DNA from 2 places in the Streptomyces sp. WMMB 714 genome. Region 2 is predicted to be linked to the other one. Evidence: predicted binding sites of a transcription regulator. Region 2 holds the regulator's gene; the other holds the start of a gene.
The links. The regulator HrcA, encoded in region 2, represses chaperone genes, less so after heat shock. The targets are predictions, from matches to a motif close to TTNGCACTCNGNNNNNCNGAGTGCNAA.

Region 1: groL (chaperonin GroEL) is a predicted target of HrcA. The motif match lies at 1,969-1,995, and genes of this name have one in related genera.

Annotation. Positions count from the first base shown of each region.
Region 1 covers NZ_FMHJ01000013.1:91,763-95,166, reverse strand. The annotation lists gene thrC (threonine synthase) at 1-832, shown strand, start outside; gene H181DRAFT_RS22220 (MoaD/ThiS family protein) at 829-1,107, shown strand; gene H181DRAFT_RS22215 (cold-shock protein) at 1,583-1,786, shown strand; gene groL (chaperonin GroEL) at 2,145-3,404, shown strand, end outside.
Region 2 covers NZ_FMHJ01000003.1:349,434-352,837, forward strand. The annotation lists gene dnaJ (molecular chaperone DnaJ) at 1-1,081, opposite strand, end outside; gene hrcA (heat-inducible transcriptional repressor HrcA) at 1,082-2,098, opposite strand; gene H181DRAFT_RS06925 (MBL fold metallo-hydrolase) at 2,309-3,082, shown strand; gene H181DRAFT_RS06930 (DUF3097 domain-containing protein) at 3,094-3,404, shown strand, end outside.

The sequences.
Region 1 (3,404 bases), on a different contig from region 2:
CCTCGCGGGAGCGGTCGGTGCGGCGGCGGCCCGCGCGGGGCTGCGCTCGTGCGTGTTCATCCCGCACGACCTGGAGCAGGGCAAGGTCGTCATGGCCGCGGTCTACGGCGGCGACCTCGTCGGCATCGAGGGCACCTACGACGACGTGAACCGTTTCTGCTCTGAGCTCATCGGCGATCCGATCGGCGAGGGCTGGGGCTTCGTCAACGTCAACCTCCGCCCGTACTACGCGGAGGGCTCCAAGACGCTCGCCTACGAGATCTGCGAGCAGCTCGGCTGGGAGCTGCCCGACCAGCTCGTCGTGCCCATCGCCTCCGGCTCCCAGCTCACCAAGATCGACAAGGGTCTGAAGGAGCTCGTCGCCCTGGGGCTGGTCGAGGACAAGCCGTACAGGATCTTCGGCGCGCAGGCCGAGGGATGCTCCCCGGTCTCCCGCGCCTTCAAGGACGGGCACGACGTCGTGCGCCCCGTCCGCCCGGAGACGATCGCCAAGTCGCTCGCCATCGGCAATCCGGCGGACGGCCCCTACGTGCTGGACATCGCCCGCAGGACGGGCGGCGCCGTGGAGGACGTCACCGACGCGCAGATCGTCGACGCCATCAAACTGCTGGCGCGGACGGAGGGCGTCTTCGCCGAGACGGCCGGCGGTGTGACGGTCGGCGTCACGAGGAAGCTCATCGAGGAGGGCCGGCTCGACCCGTCCCTCACCACCGTCGTCCTCAACACGGGCGACGGACTGAAGACACTGGACGCGGTGGCTCCGACGACGGGGCCGTCCGCGGTCATCCGCCCCAACCTGGACTCCTTCCGAGAGGCTGGTCTCGCATCATGAGCGTCAACGTCCGTATTCCGACCATCCTGCGTACCTACACCGGCGGTCAGGCGGAGGTGAGCGCCGAGGGCTCGACGCTCTCGGAGGTGCTGGCCGACCTGGAGAAGAACCACACCGGCATCGGCCCCCGTGTGCTGGACGACTCGGGCAAGCTGCGCCGTTTCGTCAATGTGTACGTGAACGACGACGATGTCCGGTTCGAGCAGGGCCTCGAGACCCCGACGCCCGACGGCGCGGGCGTTTCGATCATCCCGGCGGTGGCGGGCGGCTGCTGAGTCGTGAGGGCTCGGTGAAGGCCCTCTGCCGCTTCCGTCGACCCGCACCGGCGAATCGCCCCCTTCCAGGACAAGTCCGAAGCGGAGGGGGCGATTCCGCGTCTTGGGCCGCGATAGAGTGCGGGGAATCCCCGCCCCGCAAGTGATCCGGTACGTGCCGGACGCATATGAGAACGCGACAAGTTGTGCGCGAAATCGGGGCGGCAATTGTCGTGTTGGCGCACTATGCCTGGCCCTTCTTGCCCTGGTTTCCCGGGAGTTGAGGGCATTCGACCGCTCGGCCCCTGCCCAGATTTCTCGTCTTCATGGCCTGTTGCAGAGGGCGTCCGTGCAGATACATTCAGCCGCGGTCGACGCGTCCTGGCTCGTGTGTCCCGTGCTCCCGCCGTGGGGGAGGGGGCCGGCCGGGGGCGAGTTCTGACCCGGGTTCGTGAAGTGCGGGCTCGTGCAAGGGCCAGTAATAGGGGAGTTAGGCATGGCTCAGGGCACCGTCAAGTGGTTCAACGCGGAGAAGGGATACGGCTTCATCGCGGTCGACGGTGGTGCGGACGTGTTCGTGCACTACAGCGCGATCCAGATGGACGGCTACCGCACCCTGGACGAAGGACAGCGGGTCGAGTTCGAGATCTCGCAGGGGCAGAAGGGGCCGCAGGCTGACATGGTCCGCGTGACGGCCTGAGCGCCGGCCACACTGCGCAGAGTTGCTGGAGGGGCCGCATCCCGGTTTCGGGATGCGGCCCCTCTACGCGTGTCCACAGTGCTGCGGCTCGGCTTCCGGAGGGGCCGTCCGGCGCTCCCCGGCGTCCGGCGTGATGTCCTGAGGGCGCTTGCACTCGCAGGGGTCGAGTGCTAATCATTGCGTTAGCACTCTACGAGTGAGAGTGACAGACAAGGACCGGGTCGGTGAGGCTCGTCCGCCGCGTGGAGCAAGGAACCACGCGGTGAGCGTGCCGTCCGTCGCGGGCACCAGCGCGGTCCGGACAGCCCCGTCCCCTGGTTGTGCAGGGGGATCCCCAGTCCGGGAGGGACCACTTCACATGGCCAAGATCATCGCGTTCGACGAGGAGGCGCGGCGCGGCCTCGAGCGCGGGATGAACCAGCTCGCCGACGCCGTCAAGGTCACGCTCGGCCCCAAGGGCCGGAACGTCGTGCTGGAGAAGAAGTGGGGCGCTCCCACGATCACCAACGACGGTGTCTCCATCGCCAAGGAGATCGAGCTCGAGGACTCCTACGAGAAGATCGGCGCCGAGCTGGTCAAGGAGGTCGCGAAGAAGACGGACGACGTCGCCGGTGACGGCACGACGACCGCGACCGTCCTGGCCCAGGCGCTCGTCAAGGAAGGTCTGCGCAACGTCGCCGCGGGCGCCAACCCGATGGCCCTGAAGCGCGGCATCGAGCGCGCCACCGAGGCCGTCTCCGCCGCCCTGCTGGAGCAGGCCAAGGACGTGGAGACCAAGGAGCAGATCGCCTCCACCGCCTCCATCTCCGCCGGCGACCCCCAGATCGGCGAGCTCATCGCCGAGGCGATGGACAAGGTCGGCAAGGAAGGCGTCATCACCGTCGAGGAGTCGCAGACCTTCGGGCTGGAGCTGGAGCTCACCGAGGGCATGCGCTTCGACAAGGGCTACATCTCCGCGTACTTCGCCACCGACATGGAGCGCATGGAGGCGGAGCTCGAGGACCCCTACATCCTCATCGTCAACTCCAAGATCGGCAGCGTGAAGGACCTGCTGCCGCTGCTGGAGAAGGTCATGCAGTCCGGCAAGCCGCTGCTGATCATCGCCGAGGACGTCGAGGGCGAGGCCCTGTCCACGCTGGTCGTCAACAAGATCCGCGGCACCTTCAAGTCCGTGGCCGTGAAGGCCCCGGGCTTCGGCGACCGCCGCAAGGCCATGCTGGGCGACATCGCCATCCTCACCGGCGGCACGGTCATCTCCGAAGAGGTCGGCCTCAAGCTGGAGAACGCCGGGCTGGACCTGCTGGGCCGCGCCCGCAAGGTCGTCATCACCAAGGACGAGACGACCATCGTCGACGGCGCGGGTGACAGCGAGCAGGTCGCCGGCCGCGTCGCGCAGATCCGTGCGGAGATCGACAACTCCGACTCGGACTACGACCGCGAGAAGCTCCAGGAGCGTCTGGCCAAGCTGGCCGGCGGCGTCGCCGTCATCAAGGCCGGTGCCGCCACCGAGGTGGAGCTCAAGGAGCGCAAGCACCGCATCGAGGACGCGGTGCGCAACGCCAAGGCAGCCGTCGAGGAGGGCATCGTCGCCGGTGGTGGCGTGGCTCTGCTCCAGGCT
Region 2 (3,404 bases):
GCTGGAACTGCCCGGTGGGCCGCTCCTCGCCGCGCAGCTTCGCCAGCCGACGCAGCAGCTCCTCCTGCTCCGGCTCCAGGTTGTTCGGCGTCGTCACCTCGACGTGGACGATCAGCTGGCCGCGCCCGCCGCCCCGCAGATGCGTGATGCCGCGCTCGTGCAGCGGGATCGACTGGCCGGACTGCGTACCCGGGCGGATGTCGACCTCCTCCACGCCGTCCAGCGTCTCCAGCGGCACCTTCGTGCCGAGCGCCGCCGCCGTCATGGGGATGGTCACCGTGCAGTGCAGGTCGTCGCCCCGCCGCTGGAACGTCGAGTGCGACTTCTCGTGGATCTCGACGTACAGGTCGCCCGCCGGGCCGCCGCCCGGGCCGACCTCGCCCTCGCCCGCGAGCTGGATGCGGGTGCCGTTGTCCACGCCCGCGGGGATCTTCACCGTCAGGCTGCGGCGCGAACGGATGCGGCCGTCGCCGGCGCACTCGGGGCAGGGCGTCGGCACGACCGTGCCGAACCCCTGGCACTGCGGGCACGGACGCGACGTCATGACCTGGCCCAGGAAGGAGCGCGTCACCTGGGAGACCTCGCCCCGCCCGCGGCACATGTCGCAGGTCTGCGCCGAGGTGCCGGGCGCCGCGCCCTCGCCGCTGCAGGTGTTGCAGACGACCGCCGTGTCGACCTGGATCTCCTTCGTGGTGCCGAAGGCCGACTCCTCCAGGTCGATGTCGAGCCGGATCATGGCGTCCTGGCCGCGCCGCGTACGGGACCTGGGGCCCCGCTGCGAGGCCGTCCCGAAGAAGGCGTCCATGATGTCGGAGAAGTTGCCGAAGCCCGCTCCGCCGAAGCCGCCGCCAGCGCCGCCGGCACCGCCCGTCGGGTCGCCGCCGAGGTCGTAGACCTGCTTCTTCTGCGGGTCCGAGAGGATCTCGTAAGCGGTGTTGATCTCCTTGAACCGCTCCTGCGTCTTCGGGTCCGGATTGACGTCCGGGTGCAGTTCGCGCGCCAGCCTGCGGAAGGCCTTCTTGATCTCGTCCTGCGAGGCGTCGCGCTGCACGCCGAGGACCGCGTAGTAGTCCGCCGCCACTTACGACTCCGCGAGGATCTGTCCGACGTACCGTGCCACTGCGCGTACAGCTCCCATCGTTCCGGGGTAGTCCATGCGGGTCGGTCCGACCACGCCGAGCTTGGCGACTGCTTCGTCGCCCGAACCGTAGCCGACCGAAACCACCGACGTGGAACTCAGCCCTTCGTGGGCATTCTCATGCCCGATTCTTACGGTCATTCCGGGGTCTTTCGCCTCTCCGAGCAGCTTCAGCAGCACGACCTGCTCCTCCAGCGCCTCCAGCACCGGCCGGATCGTCAGGGGGAAGTCGTGCCCGAAGCGGGTGAGGTTGGAGGTGCCGCCGATGATCAGCCGCTCCTCCGTCTCCTCGACCAGGGTCTCCAGCAGGGTCGCGAGCACGGTCGAGACCGTGCCCCGGTCGTCGCCGTCGAAAGCCTCCGGAAGGTCCTGCACCAGGGAGGGTACGTCCGTGAAGCGCTGACCCACGACCCGGCTGTTCAGCCGTGCGCGAAGATCGGCGAGGGAGTCCTCGCTCATCGGGGCCGGGGTGTCGACGAGGCGCTGCTCGACACGGCCGGTGTCGGTGATCAGCACCAGCATCAGCCGGGCCGGGGCGAGCGAGAGCAGCTCGACGTGCCGCACCGTGGAGCGGGTCAGCGACGGGTACTGCACGACGGCGACCTGCCTGGTCAGCTGCGCCAGCAGACGCACCGTGCGCCCCACCACGTCGTCGAGGTCGACGGCGCCCTCGAGGAAGTTCTGGATCGCCTTGCGCTCCGGGGAGGACAGCGGCTTCACGCCGGCCAGCTTGTCGACGAAGAGGCGGTAGCCCTTGTCCGTCGGGATACGGCCCGCGCTGGTGTGGGGCTGCGCGATGTACCCCTCGTCCTCCAGGACCGCCATGTCGTTGCGCACCGTCGCCGGCGAGACCTGGAGGTTGTGCCGCTCCGTCAGCGCCTTGGAACCCACGGGTTCCTCCGTGCCCACGTAGTCCTGGACGATCGCGCGCAGAACTTCGAGCCTGCGTTCACTGAGCAACGCGCACACCTCCCGTCCAGCCTTGCCGCGCTCGCACTGGGGGCGCAGTGCCTCCGGCCGCCGGCCGTCTCCTGCGTCCTTGGCACTCTCCCCGACGGAGTGCCAGATCCCCTGGGTCAGTGTACGGCCGGTAGCCGTGGCCGGGGCAAGAGCCGCCCGATTGAAGGTACCGCGCGCACGGATTCCGGGGACTCCCGTTAGCGTCACCGCATGGCCGCAGACATGGAAGACGCGGGAACGCCCGCGGCCGGTGTGCGCTCCGCGAGCGGCTGGGAGGAGCTGGCGCCGGGTGTGGTGCGGCGCCGGCTCCCCCGCTGGGACGCGACGGTGGGCGCGGTGCGCGGCACGTCGGGGCTGCTGCTGGTGGACGCGGGAGCGAGCGTCGAGGAGGGCGCGCGCGTCCGCGACGAGCTGCTCGGCATGTTCGGGCTGCCCGTGACCCGTGTGGTGCTCACGCATCCGCACTTCGACCACGTACTGGGGGCGGCGTCGTTCACCGCGGCGCGGATCTACGCGGCCGGCGGCATGGACGTCCATCTGGCCGGCGCCCGCGAGGAGTTGCGCCAGGACGCGGAGCACCACGGCATGCCGGGGGATGAGGCGGCGGCGTCGGCGGAGTCCCTGGTCGTGCCCGGGCACACGGTCGGCGGCGAGCTCACGCTGTCGCCGGGCGGGCGGGAGGTGGTGCTGGTGGACCTGGGCGCCGCGCACAGCCCGCACGATCTGGCGGTCGTGGTGCGCGGCACGGGCGAGGGCGGCGCGGACGGCAGGACGGTCGTCTTCTGCGGAGACCTCGTCGAGGAGTCCGGTGAGCCGCAGGCCGGCCCCGACGCCGCGCCCGCCCTGTGGCCTGCCACCCTGGACCGGCTGCTGTCGCTCGGCGGGCAGGACGCGCTGTACGTGCCGGGGCACGGCGCCGTCGTGGACGCGGCTTTCGTACGCGCGCAACGGGACGGTCTGGCGCGGCGCTTCGCTCGGTCGTGAAGAATGCCGTCATGCGCAGCCGTTCCTATGACTCCGACCTGACCCCGCCGTGGAAGAAGCGGCAGCCCGTGCCGGAGGTCCCGGCCGACCCGGGGCTGGTGGTGGAGGAGATCACCACGGGCTACTGCGGCGCGGTGATCCGCACGGAGAAGACGGCGGAGGGGCCGACCGTCACCCTCGAGGACCGGTTCGGCAAGCACCGCGTCTTCCCCATGGAACCGCGCGGCTTCCTGCTGGAGGGCAGGACGGTCACGCTCGTCGGGCCGCAGCGGCCTTCCGGCGGCGCCCGTGCCGGAAGCGGGGACGCGGCGGCGCCCCGGCG